4 regions of the Heliomicrobium sulfidophilum genome follow, and region 4 is predicted to be linked to each of the others. Evidence: riboswitches for the same ligand, from Rfam matches in the RefSeq annotation. Region 4 holds a riboswitch; each other region holds the start of a gene.
The links. Region 4 has a riboswitch for cobalamin ahead of AC0CW1_RS09075 (energy-coupling factor ABC transporter permease). Riboswitches for the same ligand answer to the same signal wherever they lie in the genome.
Positions count from the first base shown of each region.

Region 1: another riboswitch for cobalamin. It lies ahead of AC0CW1_RS14340 (AIR synthase related protein); the one in region 4 lies ahead of AC0CW1_RS09075 (energy-coupling factor ABC transporter permease).
Region 2: another riboswitch for cobalamin. It lies ahead of thiC (phosphomethylpyrimidine synthase ThiC); the one in region 4 lies ahead of AC0CW1_RS09075 (energy-coupling factor ABC transporter permease).
Region 3: another riboswitch for cobalamin. It lies ahead of AC0CW1_RS15835 (uroporphyrinogen decarboxylase/cobalamine-independent methonine synthase family protein); the one in region 4 lies ahead of AC0CW1_RS09075 (energy-coupling factor ABC transporter permease).

Region 1 is NZ_JBVTZZ010000005.1:1,824,869-1,828,421, reverse strand. It holds gene AC0CW1_RS14350 (DMT family transporter) at 1-181, opposite strand, end outside; gene AC0CW1_RS14345 (ECF transporter S component) at 372-884, opposite strand; gene AC0CW1_RS14340 (AIR synthase related protein) at 964-1,716, opposite strand; cobalamin riboswitch at 1,827-2,002, opposite strand; gene AC0CW1_RS14335 (stalk domain-containing protein) at 2,072-2,587, opposite strand; gene AC0CW1_RS14330 (MarR family transcriptional regulator) at 2,725-3,147, opposite strand; gene AC0CW1_RS14325 (efflux RND transporter periplasmic adaptor subunit) at 3,311-3,553, shown strand, end outside.
Region 2 is NZ_JBVTZZ010000005.1:51,927-55,479, forward strand. It holds gene thiC (phosphomethylpyrimidine synthase ThiC) at 96-1,490, opposite strand; cobalamin riboswitch at 1,611-1,782, opposite strand; gene AC0CW1_RS06035 (fluoride efflux transporter FluC) at 1,882-2,253, opposite strand; gene crcB (fluoride efflux transporter CrcB) at 2,250-2,660, opposite strand; gene AC0CW1_RS06045 (histidine phosphatase family protein) at 2,657-3,436, opposite strand.
Region 3 is NZ_JBVTZZ010000005.1:2,144,722-2,148,274, forward strand. It holds gene AC0CW1_RS15830 (putative DNA modification/repair radical SAM protein) at 1-1,132, shown strand, start outside; cobalamin riboswitch at 1,212-1,397, shown strand; cobalamin riboswitch at 1,567-1,756, shown strand; gene AC0CW1_RS15835 (uroporphyrinogen decarboxylase/cobalamine-independent methonine synthase family protein) at 1,891-2,958, shown strand; gene AC0CW1_RS15840 (adenosylcobinamide amidohydrolase) at 2,958-3,553, shown strand, end outside.
Region 4 is NZ_JBVTZZ010000005.1:703,969-707,521, reverse strand. It holds gene cbiQ (cobalt ECF transporter T component CbiQ) at 1-612, opposite strand, end outside; gene AC0CW1_RS09080 (energy-coupling factor ABC transporter substrate-binding protein) at 722-1,057, opposite strand; gene AC0CW1_RS09075 (energy-coupling factor ABC transporter permease) at 1,054-1,728, opposite strand; cobalamin riboswitch at 1,975-2,156, opposite strand; gene speD (adenosylmethionine decarboxylase) at 2,450-2,821, shown strand; gene AC0CW1_RS09065 (HD-GYP domain-containing protein) at 2,911-3,553, opposite strand, start outside.

The DNA of each region.
Region 1 (3,553 bases), 1.1 Mb from region 4:
GCCGGGAGATCTTCCGGGCAGGGTATGTGCGAAGCGCCAGGGGCAGCATGATCAGCGCGGCGATGGTGAAGCGGATGCTCGATAAGGCGAAGGCCGGGATGGCGACGACGAGGAGGCGCCCCATGACGAAATTCGTGGCCCAGATGAGCGGCGTCAAGATCAGCTTATAAAACGGATTCAATGGTTCGACTGCACTGCCTTCCTATTATGGATTGCCACGTTGCTTCATTCTTTTTGTATGATTTTATCATACCACAATCACGGTAATCGGGCGAAGTTCTTGCAGGAAAAGAAAAGACCGCAGTCCTTGACAACTGCGGTTAATGTTGGCGTTGAAGATATGATTGATTCGTAAGGAGGATCCTCCGTCGTTACATGAACCTTCCCTTCGCCCCTCGGTAGGCGACTGCAGCTAAGCCCACGTTAACGGCAGAACCGGTAACCAGGAACGGCATGACAGCCGCCACAGCGCCCCAGCCGCCCATAAGCAGCATGGTCAATGACGAGACAACACCGTTGAGAAATACGCCGACGACGAAGGCCGCCGTCAAGCCAAAGCGATCATTCATCACATAAAAGACATAAGCCCACAAGGCCATCTGCACCGCGATGAAGAGATGGATGGGCAGAGTCAGGGGAAAGCCGACCACCATGGCGGTGAGCAGGTGACCGAGAGTGATGACGATCATCCCTCCCGTGGCGCCGAGGGCCAGGGCGGCGAAAAACCCGGGAAAGGAATCGAGCCCGATCGTACCGACCGGGCTGGGGATTTTGATCATCGCCCCGACGGCGCTCAAGGCGATGAGTACGCCCATCAAAGCGATTCCACGGACGCTTTTCCAGGACGCATGCGTTTCATTATAATGCATCTGCATGTTGCTCATGAGACAGACCTTCTTTCCATTTTTGTTGAAGAACCTGAACAAATGCTGGCAATCCTGCCGTCGTCCTCAGTGGCACCCATCATCCGCCTCTCTCCGCCAATTTGCCAAGATAATGAATGGGCGCTCCGGCGACCGTCAGGGGCTCCCTCTCGGCGGTAAAGACCAGGCAAGTTGACGGACCCGCCGACTTGTCAAGATCCAAGCCGGTATCCATCTGCCAGTCGCGGATCCGGCAACCGGCGTTTGCAGCCAGGTTTTCCGCCTCTACCCGGATCCCTCTTGAGCCGACAGGGACGACTTCTCGGACACCGGGCTGAGTCAGCAGCGCCCGCACATGTCCGGCCCGGGCGATCGCCTTCCCGTCCTCCGTCACTACCTCAGCCCCCACCTTGGGCCAGCCCAAGCAGTACACTTTATCGCCAGGCCGGGAAGCGCCCACACGCAACCCTGCTTTTTCGACGGCGCCCACGACGGTGATCCCGACACCGGTCTGCCGGGTGGGTATGTTTTTTTCGGTGCTGATGACCATGGGCAGGTCACGCTTTCCAATGGCCGCCAGTTCGTCGCGGACGCCTGCAATCACCTCTCCGCTCGTCGGATAGGGCTCGTTGGCGATGGCGACTGTCAGCGCCACCGGTTCTGCGCCGATGGCGAGCACCTCCATCAGGGCCACGCGGGTGGTAAAGATCCCGACGATGTAAGGCGGGACCTGGACAACATCGAGTTCCTTGCCGCCGATGGCGCCGCAGGAGTCGCAGGCGACCACGAGGCACTGCTCCTTCGCCAGGAAGACGACTTCCACATCACGCCCCTGGTAACCCAAGGATTTCACCTCCTTGCGCTTCTTACGATTAAGATTCCTCCGGAGAAAAGAAAAAGTTCACAGCTTCTTCGCTGTTGCCGAGGCAACAACAAAGAAACCATGAACTTTGCCATCATTCATGAACGGTAATGTTACAGGCAGGTCTCCTGACTCCGAATCATCGCCACTGCGCGCCTTCCCGGTTTTCCCAGTGGCATCCTGCGCAGGGCTCCTCGTTACAGTGGCGGGACCGTCCGGGACTTTCACCCGATTCCCTATTCTCCCCCGGAGGGGCACCTGAAACATCGCACTGAACTTTGATTGTATTATAAGGGACAATCTCTATCGTTTCAATCGGCGCGCCCCCGGTTTCTTTCGCGCTAACCTACTTTCTAGTCGAAAGGTATTCGGCCATGATCCTCTTTTCGATATCTGACAGCGTTACGGCCGCCGGCATCGTCGCTTGGAGATTCTCTTGAACGGGGTTACTTAAGATACGATAGATTTTCTCTTGATCGTACTTCGATCCGATGCTTCCCAGGTTGGGGCCAATCTCCAGGCTGCCTTCCGTCCCGAATTTATGGCAGGCAATGCATGCGCCCTTGCCGTCAAAAAGCTGTTTCCCGATGCGAACGATTTGTGTATTCACATCTGTTACAGAATGGATGAAGACGGCGTTGCTCGCCTCATCCCATCGGGCGATCGCTCCCAACGATTCTGCCAGCGACCCCACCGGAACATAGATACGATCTTCCATGACTAACGGTGCCCCACTGAGACTGTCGGTGATGTCTCGGTCATTGACGAAAATGCGCACCATGGCGTTTCCCCAGGCGCTCGACTGAAGTCCCAACAGGATCAGAAGTGTGGCTGTCAGCAGGATGGCCAATCTTTTTTTCATGTGCTCTGCTCCTTTGTTTTCGTGATAAAAACCAAAGCTCCCTTGGTTAATATTACCACGAAATATACTTTAAGCCTAGCACATTCTGCAATCAGCCCGACTTCTGCTCCCGCTTCTTCCTCGATGGATGTTGCGCGTCATCGTCCAACGGGCTTCAGTACACTGTTCATCTTCTCGAACCCTCCGACCACCTGCGCCAGATCTGCGCTGGAGAGTTCCCTCAGTTGCCCCTTCAACCGTTCAAAGCGGGCCTCCTGGATCGCCTGGATCGTCTGCGAACCCTGATCGGTCAGCGAGACCATGACGACGCGCCGGTCCTTATCCGACCGCTCTCGCGTAATCAAGCCCATACCGGCCAGTTTGTCCATCATGCCGGTGACGGCGCCGGAGGTGATGCCGATCTGGTCGGCGATATCGGTCGCTTTGCAAGTCCCCGACTTCCATAATATATACAAAAGAAAGATCTGCCCCTCTCCCAGGTTGCGCTCCGGGCCGATATCTTGGACGGCGCATTTCACATTGTAGAAAAAGACCTCCAACAGGTCCTTGATCGCGTTCAACTGTTGTTCCTTAACCGCTTCTTCCCTTGACAGTTCTTGTCCTCTCCCTTACGATGATAACGTCTTAGTCGCTAAACATTTTAGCATCTAAGATAAATATTAGGCTGGTTGAGACCGGCTGTCAATGAAAGCATCATTTGCATTTGGCAGAGGAGGATTTTCGGTGAAGAAACAAATCGGCGTCGGCCTGCTCGCCGTCACCCTGCTGGCTGCGGGGACAGGCTGCGGTAAAACGCCTGAGCCGTCAGCCCAGGAAGCGACAACCCAGGCGGTGACCGTCGCCAAGGCGGAACGGGCCGACCTGTCGAACGTGCTGACCTTTAGCGGCGCTCTAGCGGCGAAAGAGGAATTGAAGCTGGTCCCGAAGGGACAGGGCAAGGTGGCACGCATCAACGCCGAAGTGGGG
Region 2 (3,553 bases), 650 kb from region 4:
TATGTGAAACTGTTCTAAAACATAAGAAACCTGATTCTAAAAAATCTCCAATCCCTTTTTCGATTAAGCTTCTAATGTAAGAGCCTCTTTTACGCTTAACAGTACTCTACGGGAGTGCCGAAATACTCGGCCAGCACACGACGGGAGCAGCCATCGCCGCAGGCTTGGCATATGTACTCTATTTCCGCGTCATTCGTTCCAACGCCCTCCTCCATCACCATGTCCTCCGCCGCGCTTGCGCCGCCGGTGGACGTTAGAGCGGCAGGATCAAGCGCCAACTTCCGCTCTGCCTTCCGGTTCTGCATTCCTCGGGCTCGTGAGAGCGCGGCGTCGCGTTCGACGGCGGCGGGGATCCCCTTGGCGACGTCGGCGGCATGGGCAGCGATGCGGGCGGCGATGACGCCGGTGCGGACATCTTCCACGGTGGGGAAGCGGACATGTTCTGCCGGGGTAACGTAGCAGATCAGATCGGCGCCGGCAGAGGCGGCTAGAGCGGCGCCGATGGCGCAGGTGATGTGGTCATAACCGGGGGCGGCGTCGGTGGCTAAGGGGCCGAAGATGAAGTAGGGTGCTCCCTCGCAGAGCTGTTTCTGTAACTGCACGGTTGTGCGGCAGTGGTGCAGGGGCGCATGGCCGGGGCCTTTGACCATCACCTGCACGCCGGCGTCTCGGGCTGCCCGGACCTGTTCGCCCAGGATCACCATCTCCTGCACCTGCGCCCGGTCCAGGGAATCATGGCCGGAGCCGGGTCTCAGCCCATCGGCCAGGCTGAGGGTCACATCATAGCGCCGGCAAATGTCGAGCACCCGATCAAAATGGCTGTAAAAGGGGTTTTCCCGCTCATGATGGAGCATCCAGCCGGCCAGCGAAGCGCCGGCCCAACTGACCATATGGGTCAAGCGCCCCTGCCGGCGAGCCAGTTCGAGCGCCTTCAAGGTCATCGCCGAGTGCAACCCGAAGAAGTCGACGCCTTCGGCGGCATGACGCTCCATCGCTTCAAACATTTCCTCCACGGTGGTTGCCAGGATTCCACCTTGCTTCCCACCGCGCCGGCAAGCAAACACCTCATACTGGGGCAAGGTGCCGACCGGTTTCGTAGAGGTCGACAACACATGCCGGCGGAAAAGGGACAGGTAATCGCTCAGTTGCGCATCCGGTTCCCGCACCCGGTCGATACCTGCACCGATGGACAGGTCCAACACCGCGTCGGCCCCCGCTTCCAGCACAACCTCTAACTTCTTGCGCTCTTCCGACTCTGATCCGCCATCGAGGGGAAGCCCGATGGACGCGCTGATCTTAGTGCGCAACCCTTTGCCAAAAGCAACAGCCTGCCTTCCTTCGGCCCTCCTGCGGTTATAGGGCAAGACGATCGTTCCATCGGCCAGCCCTCGGCGGACCACCTCGGCCTCGATCTGCTCCCGCTCAGCCGCTTCGACCATAGCGGGTGTGATCACACCCCGCAAGGCCGCTTCACGCTGGGTAAGTTCCACTCCGTTCAGCCTCCTTTTTTCTGTCACCGACTGCCCGGCAAACAAAAAAGTCCCCAGATCCATAGCAGATCTGGGGACTTTGCCATCATCCCACAAAGAGTCTCCTTTGCCTGGAAAGAGACCCTTGACCGTTCACAGGCAGGTCTTCTGGCTCGGGTTCCTCGCCGGCTGCGCCTTCCCTCTTGCGAAGTGGCATCTTGCAGCAGGCTCCCCCATACAGCGGCGGGACCGCCCGGGATTCACACCCGGTTCCCTATTCTCCCTTGCGGGCACCTGTGAACACGACCTATGTAGTTACGTGATTGCGTTTACTATCTTAATCCTTATGGGGTTGCTTGTAAAGATAGATGTTTCAAACAAATTTCTCTGGGACACGAGCGCCTTGTCAAAATTAAATCGCATGATACCCCAGCGCGCAGGCAATCAACCCGACGACAGCGCTCCCCCCAACATAAAGACCGAAACGAAACCATTCACCATCCTCGATCAGCCGGTAGGCTTCCAAGGTAAATGTGGAAAAAGTGGTGAAGGCGCCTAAAAAGCCGATCTGAAAAGCATATTTTTCGGTCAGATGGGCGCTAGGGTCGCCGGCTGTATGGGCCGCCGACAAGCCAAGCAAAAAAGCCCCGGCGATATTGATAAAGAAAGTAGTTGGCGGATAGGCCAAGATGCACCGTTGTGACACGGCGAGGCCGATGCCATAACGGGCGAGAGCGCCTAAAGCGCCGCCGGCTCCGATCGAAAGCAGATCCAGCGCCGTCATTGATCCACCTCCAGCGCAGTGGCGCGCCTCCCCTTCAACATGAGGGCCCCACGCACCCCGAAGCCGGTCATCATCATCCCCAGGACAAGGCTGGACAGCACATAGGCTGCCGCCAATAGCGCTTGACCTGCTTCGATCAGGCGCAAGCTCTCCAAGGCGAAGGTAGAAAAGGTCGTAAAAGCGCCCAGAAAACCTGTCGAGAAACCGATCCGAACAGCCGGTTTCACCGTTACGATTTCCATGACCAGGGTCAAGAAAAAGGCCAGCACGAAAGAGCCTAACAAGTTGATCGTCAAAGTGCCCCAGGGGAACCCTGTCTGCTCGGCAAAGGGCGCCAGCCAGGTTCCCATAAAAAAGCGAGCCAACGCGCCCAAAAAACCGCCTACAGCCACCGCAACACCAGTCATCGCAGTTCCCTGGCCAGGACAGCCACATCAGAGGAACCTTTTTTTGCAGCGATTACGGAGACGCCTTCTACCGCTACAGCAGCTTCATCTATCGCTTTCTCTTCCAGCGGTTTGAGCAAACGGTTTGCCTGCGTCAATCCCGCCACTGCCCTATCGTATGTCTGAGCGCCGGTTGCGCGTCCAGCCTGCTCATCTACCTCGACGATGGAGATCCCGCCATTGGACAGGTCTTTTCTTCGCACCCGACATCCCCCCTTCACCCGGAGGTACCACAGCAAGATCCGGAGAAAGCCCTGGTGGGAAACGACGACGATCGGTCCCCGCTCTGTCGCCAGTTCCAGCAGTTGCGTCCAAGCGTTCCGGGCACGCCGGAAGGCCTGGAAGAGCGTCTCCTCCCCTGCGGTGAAAGGCCAGGCGTGCCGCCAGGCGGTCATGGCGATGAGCATCCAAAAGGGAATCTCTCGACGCTCACCTCTTCCTGGAAATTTGGCCAGGACAATCTCTCCAAGACTTTCGAGGGTCACCACTTCTGCGTCCCAAGACCGGGCCAGGATGGCTGCCGTCTCCTGAGCGCGCTGAAAATGACTGGCCACCACAATCGGGACCGGCTTCAGACGGCGGGACACCTCTTCAACCTGACGAATTCCCGTCGCGTTCAACCGCACCATCGACGGAGAACTTTCCATCATGGCGTTAAAGGTATTGATCGTAAAACGCGCGCCCAGCGGTATGATGTTTTCGTCCGTTTGCCCGTGACGGACGAAGATAATCTGCATGTTGACCGACTCCATTTTGTCATCCAAACCCCGGGCCTTTGCGAAGCAGACGGAGGGATCTCCATCATCGCTTTTTGACCTAGATTCGGAAATATCTTTTAGTGTAGTATGGGGGGA
Region 3 (3,553 bases), 1.4 Mb from region 4:
GGTCCTCTTCTCCAACGTCTGCTGCTATGATTGCTCCTTCTGCGTCAACCGCGTTTCCAACGACGTCCCCCGGGCCTCCTTCACCCCTGACGAGCTGGCCGACCTGACGATCAACTTTTACCGCCGCAACTACATCGAAGGGCTCTTTCTCAGTTCCGCCATCGAGAAGGGACCGGACCATACGATGGAACAACTGGTGCAGACCGTCCGCAAGTTGCGCACCGAATACCGTTTCAACGGATACATCCACCTCAAAGCGATCCCAGGGGCTGACAGCCGCCTCATCGCCGAGGCGGGCGCCCTCGTCGACCGGATGAGCGTCAACATCGAGCTGCCCACCAGTGAGGGCTTGCGCCGCCTCGCCCCCCAGAAGAAGAAGGAGAACATCCTCCGGCCGATGGGGCAGATCACCGGCGCCATCGCGCAAAACCGGGAGGAGCGGCGGCAGTTTCGCCGGACGCCCGCCTTCGTCCCCGCCGGACAGAGCACCCAATTGATTATCGGGGCCACGCCCGAATCGGACCGGCAGATCTTCACCCTCGCTGAGGGCCTCTACCGCAAATTCCAACTGAAGCGCGTCTACTACTCGGCCTATGTGCCTGTGAGCGGCGACCCGCGCCTGCCGGCTTTGCCGGCGCCGCCGCTCTTGCGCGAACACCGGCTCTACCAGGCCGACTGGCTGCTGCGTTTTTATGACTTTCAAGCCGATGAGATCGTCGACGCCGACAACCCCAACCTGGACCTGGAACTGGACCCAAAGACAGGCTGGGCGCTGCGCCACCTCGGCTTTTTCCCCGTCGAGATCAACCGCGCCGACTACCGCACCCTCCTGCGGGTGCCCGGCATCGGCGTCAAGTCGGCCAAGCGCATCCTCGCCGCCCGGCGGGTAGGGCGGATCCACTTCGAGCACCTGGGCCGGATGGGCGTCGTCATGAAGCGGGCGCGCTACTTCATCACCTGCAACGGCTGCTACTACGGCGAGATCGGACCGGACGCGGCCAGCCTCCGCCAGCGGTTGATCATGCCGGAGCGGGGGATAGCGAAGGGGATGGCTGGCGGGGAACAGTTGACCTTGTTTGGGGAGCCGGCCCCCATCGAGGACCGTTGGTCGGTGGTGACGGGAGACTTATAAGGGAAGGAGTCGGCATACGAAAAAGTAAGCGCCCATGAAGGAATCGTATAGTTCGTCGCGAACATACTAACTCATAAACCGAATAGGTCTGGGAACAGGTCACCTGTCCGATGACAGGTGTGAAAAGGGAAGCCGGTGTGAAACCGGCGCGGTCCCGCCACTGTGAGAGGGAGGCCCCCGTGCCATGTCACTGGCGCTATGCCGGGAAGACGCGATGCGGCCCATGATCTCAAGCCAGGAGACCTGCCTGTTCTAAAACTGCCGGTGTACCTACGCGGATAGGGAGGTGGTCTGCTTTGCCGTTCATGCATTGCTTTGTGGGGATGCGTCACGGCCCAAGAGAACCATAACCTTAGCCGAAAGGCTGAGGTTTTTTGCGTTCGAAGGGCCGAGAAGGCATGTTTTCTGCTTCTTCCTCATAGGAAAGGAATAACAACTGCATCATGCGAACAGGTCGCCTGCCGAAGGGCAGGCGTGAAAAGGGAAGTCCGGTGCAAAACCGGCGCGGTCCCGCCACTGTAAGGGTGTGATGAGGCTCTTCCATGTCACTGGCAGCATGCTGCCGGGAAGACAGAGCCCCAGATGACCCCGAGCCAGGAGACCTGCCTGTTCGTGATCACCGATCGCACCTACGGAGGATAGGGAGGTGATGAATAGGAAAGGCGCATCTCATGGCGCTTGGCCATTTGTTCATCATTTCACCCCCAGTCGATCGGCTGGGGGTTTTTGCATGGCGACACAAAAAAGGAGGACACACCATGTTATACCCTGGCGTCACCACCGGAATCGGAAGTCTGCCTCACGGTGATGTAGAAAGCGCGATGGCGGTCATCCGCCAGTTCTGCCCAGAGATGCCCCATTGGCCCCAACTGCATTCAACGTATGCCGGGGACAGCCTTCTCGCTGCCGCGCTGTCGCCGTTGCAACGGGTAGGGTTGATCACAGGAAAAAGCAACGGCTATCCGGTGATCGACACAAAGTCCGATAGCTTCCCCGACGCCTTGGCCGCTTTTTATGAAGCCTACGAGAATGAGGCGGCCTGTTGGATCCATCTCCATGAAGAGTCTCCCTTTCATATCGACCTGGATAGTTACCTGGCCTTCAAATCCACGATTGCCGATGAACATCACCAGTGGACGGACGTGACCGCTCTCCAAGGTGAGATCCTCGGTCCGCTCACCCTCGCTTTGAATGTGGTTGATGGCAAAGGGCGCGCCGTCATTCATGAGCGTCTCCTCTGGGATGTGCTCTGCAAGAACTGTGCCATGAACGCCGCCTGGCAGGTCAAAGACCTGCGCAGAACCGAGCATCCCGTGCTGTTGATGATCGATGAGCCAGGGATGATCGGATTTGACGATAGTACTCAGGACTCCTTAACCGCCGAAGACCTGCAAAGAGGCTTGCAGGAAATCATCGTGGCCATCAAACGCATGGGTGGCCTGGCCGGCATCCATGTCTGCGGGTCTACCGATGGCGCCATCCTCTTTGCCAGCGGCGCAGATGTCGTCGGATTTGACGCCTATCGTTCCATCGATACCCTTACCGATCATATCCCGGAACTGATCGCTTTTCTCGAACGGGGCGGTTGGCTGGCCTGGGGAATCGTGCCGGTCACCGGCGCTTTTGCCCATGAAAGCGCCCTTTCCCTGACGCGGCGGCTCCACCAGCAGATCGACGAATTGACGCGCTTGGGCGTTCCAGAAGCGCTGCTCCTCCGGCAGACGGCGCTCACCCCGGCTTGCGGCGCGGGAAGTTTATCGGAGGAAGAGGCGGAAGCGATCTATGGACGGTTGCGCGAGGTGTCGACGCTCTGGGGCTGGTATTGATGACACCGCTTTCACCGGCGCCGGGAAGCTGGCTTCCCCTCCTCCCCGGATTGCGCGGCCGCCTCGAAAAAGAGTGCATCCTCATCGCCGCCGATGGGCCCTGGCGCTGTGTCAGTTCCGGCATCCTCGGCGGGGGGATCAGCGAAAGACGGTTTTTCGTCAACCGTCAGGTGCGCAAGGATTATGACGACCGCCAGCCACAACGCGAGTTGATCGCCTTTTTGTCGGACGCTTTTCCGGATTGTCCGATGGAGCAAACGACCGCCTTGATGACAGCCGCCTGGGTCTCCCAGGCGGCCTGGATGCAGAGCCGGTGCGGCGACGTTCACCTCTTTGTGGTCGTGACAGCCGGTGTCGGCAATGCCTGCGCCGCCGGTGTCACCCCTTGCTGGGAAGGGACGCCGGCGCCGGGGACGATCAACATCATGGCCTTTCTCGATCAGCGCCTCACCGACGGGGCGCTGATCAACGCCGTTCAGACGATCACAGAGGCGAAAAGCCGCGTCTTGCGGGAGTTAGGTGTTCGTTGCGCCCAGACCGGCGACTGGGCGACCGGAACGGGGACAGACGCTGTGGTGGTGGCCGCCCGAGCAGG
Region 4 (3,553 bases):
GAGGGAACGGATGAAGAGGTTGGCGGCCAAGATGCCGAGGGAGCGAAGGCTGTTGGCTTTGGTGGCGTAGCCGAGGCGCGACGCCTGGGCGATCAGGATGGCCTGGGTTGTCTCCATGAGCACGAAAATGAAGCGATAGATGAGAAGCATCAGTTCTGTCACAATCTTGGGCGCCCGTATGCGGGTCGCCAGTTCGATCACATCGACCATTGGCGTGGTGAGCACCAGAAAATAGAGGCTGGCGGTGGCGCCGAGGGAACGAAAGAAGAGGATGCCGGCCTGTTGCAGACCGGCAGCCGATATTCCAGGGGAGTAGGGGCCGATGGTTACCTGGGCCACGGGGTCAAGGGGGGAGGGTGACAGCGCTACAGTCGCGCAGCCGGTGAGTAGGAAGAGACCCGGCACCGTCATCAGTTTCAGGAAGACCGATAAGGGGATGCGAGCCAAGAGGACGAGCAGTGCGCCGGAGAGCACCGTGATCGCTCCGGATAGGCAGGGCGTGGGCGCTATCAGGCTGACAAGCAACCCGGTGAGGGCGGCAAGTCCTTTCCATGCCGGTGATTTGTCTCGCAGCTTATTGGCCCAAGCCCACTGATCGATCGTGAAGAGCATATGTGTGACCCCGTTTAACAAGTTTCGGTAAGTCGATATCAGCGTTCCATCATCGTCAGTTCGCCTATCCGGTGTCTGCTGTTCGCCGGCGCGCTCATGATTTAGTGCGTCAGGCGTCGCCGAGAGGTTTGCGCCCCATGCCGGCGCCCATCCCTGAACCTGTGTGGACGTTAGAACCACTGTTGTTGCGGCGGCGCGCGAAGTAGTAGGCGATGAAGCTGGCGCCGGCGGCGGCTTGCAGGCCGAAGAGAAGCGGTTCGGCCTCTTCACTGGGTTCCCAGAGGGACTCGAACCAGGGTTCGTAATCGGGAGCGATCGTTTGGACCATTTCTCCTGCCTGATCATCAGCGCCAGCAAAATCGCCGGTAAAATGCATGATCAAGGGAACACCCGTCAGAAAAAGAGCTGCTGTGATCAGGACAAGCTTGTTCCGAAGCCCGTTCATGCTTTCACCTCTTTCGAGAAAATCTTCAGCGCCGACAACTCGGCAGTGGAGTATTTGGAGAGGGCGTTGAAGATGACGACGGTCAACAGTCCCTCTGCCAGGGCCAAGGGGACTTGCGTGATAAGGAAGACGGAGCCGAATTTGACGATGGAGCCCATGATTCCGGTAGCTGTATCGGGGAAAGCCAAGGCGAGTTGCAACGTGGTGGTGACATAGGTGGCCAGATCGCCGAAGGCGGCGGCGGCGAAGATGGAGAGATTAGAGGAAAGGTTAAGGCGCTGGCCTAACCGGTAGACGCCGTAGGCGGCGAAGGGGCCCACGATGCCCATGGAGAAGACGTTCGCGCCCAGGGTGGTGATCCCGCCGTGGGCGAGCAGCAGGGCTTGGAAGAGCAACACAATCGAGCCGAGCACCGTCATCACGGTGGGGCCGAAGAGGACGGCGCCCAGACCGGTTCCGGTCGGGTGGGAGGAGCTGCCGGTGACCGAGGGTAGCTTCAAGGCCGACAGCACGAAGGAGAAGGCGCCAGCGACGCCGAGGAGCATTTTGGCTTCCGGATTGGTCCGGACGGTTTTTTCGATGGCGCGCACGCCGTGGACGACGAAGGGCGCCGAGGCGGCGGTCCAGGCGGCGGCATGGCTAAGGGGCAGATAGCCCTCCATGATATGCATTCGCAGACACTCCTTTTTGCGTAGGGGTGGTTTCGTGCTTTCCTAATCTAAAGGCCAGCTTTTTTCATCGTGCCGTACTAGCGGCGATGCCGTGCCGGGGATTAGATAGTGATAAAAACAACAATCATATGTTCGCACGATCCTTAGAGCTGCTTCATCGCCTTCGATAAGACGGTAGATTGTCCGAGCCGGGTGGAGATTTCCCCATAGGCAACAAAATAAAGCCCTCCCTTCCTCCCGAAGTGGGTCTTTCGTTTGCTGCGGGCAGGTCTCCTGGCTCGGGCATCATCCGCTCCCGCCTCCTTCCCAGACCGAAGTCCAGTGGATCTGTGGCGGGTCGTCTTCCCTTACAGTAGCGGGGGCTGCTGAGGCTTTGCACCTCATTCCCTTTTCAGCCGCTAGGCGGCGCCTGCAACAAGGTCAACCTGTGTTCGATTTTTCAGATAGCTATGGAAAGCACTATCTATATGCAATCGTATCACGTCAGGGCGCGCGGGGCAAGGGTGTCGCAAGGTTCAGGCAATAAAATCCTCTTGAAAAAAAGTATTGATCTGGCCCGTCATTTATGATATTAATAAACACATTGTGGGAACCAGGATTCATCCAAATCGGGTTTGGATTGCTTCAACAGACCGACGTCCCTGTTAGGGCGGGTCAGACCCACCCCCGGATGAATCACGTAGGTCCCGGCATCCAATTTGCTGGGAAGGGGGCCGAAATGATGGATTACTCCACTTTCGGACGACATGTCACCATTGACACTTGGGGCGTTGACTTTAAAAAATTGAACGACGCCCGGTTCCTGGAGGAACAGATGATTGAAGCCGCCAAGGCGGCCGGCGCGACCGTTCTCTCGTCCCAGAAGCAGCAGTTTGAGCCGCAAGGCGCGACGGTCTTGGTCCTGTTGTCTGAGAGCCACATCTCCATTCACACCTATCCCGAGAAGGGCTTCGCCGCCCTCGACTGCTACACCTGCGGGGAGACGGTGGATCCGGAAGTGGCCATCAACCACATGATCAAGGTGCTGGTTCCCAAGAAGACGTCGGTAAAGCTGCTCAAGCGCGGCGACGGACCGATTGAGGTCCTGAAATAACGACGGCCCATGAAAAAAAGCCTGGTTCTCGCCAGGCTTTTTCTAATGGGCTGCATTCGTTCTAAAAAAAACAATCTTTTCCAGTGGCGTTACATGGTCCGCTTCAACTCTTCAAACTCTTCGTAATGGCTGCAGAGCAGTTCGGCCAGATCCCCGTCAATTGCCTTTTCCTGGACCATCTTGCGCAGGATCGACTCGACTTTTTCCTGGGGGAGGCCTTTCCGGTAAGGACGGTCTTCCACGAGGGCGGAGAAGATATCGGCCACGGCCACGATCCGGCTGCCGGCGCTGAGTTGCTCGCCTGGGATATGAAAGGGGTAGCCGCGGCCGTCAAGGCGCTCATGGTGGTAGGCGGCCCACTGGGCGATTTCCGAAAAGCCGGGAACCTGATTCAGAATGTGGTAGCTGTGATAGGTGTGCTGTTTGATGATCAGGTACTCCTCCGGTGTCAGGTGGGTCGGCTTTTCCAGAATCTCTTCAGGGATGCTCAGTTTGCCGATGTCGTGAAGGAGGCCAGCCACCTCCAGGCGGGCCATATCAGCGGGAGAGAAGCCGGCCAGTTTGCTCAGGTATGTGGCTGACGCCGACACAAGCCGCGAGTGGCGGAGGGTGAAGCGGCTCTTGCTGTCGATGATGCGGGCGAAGATGGACGCCAGGCCTTTCAACTCGCAGTAGGGGAGTTGGATGGTGTGTTCGTCAGAGCCGACGGCCTGCCGGGTCAGTTCGTCGATG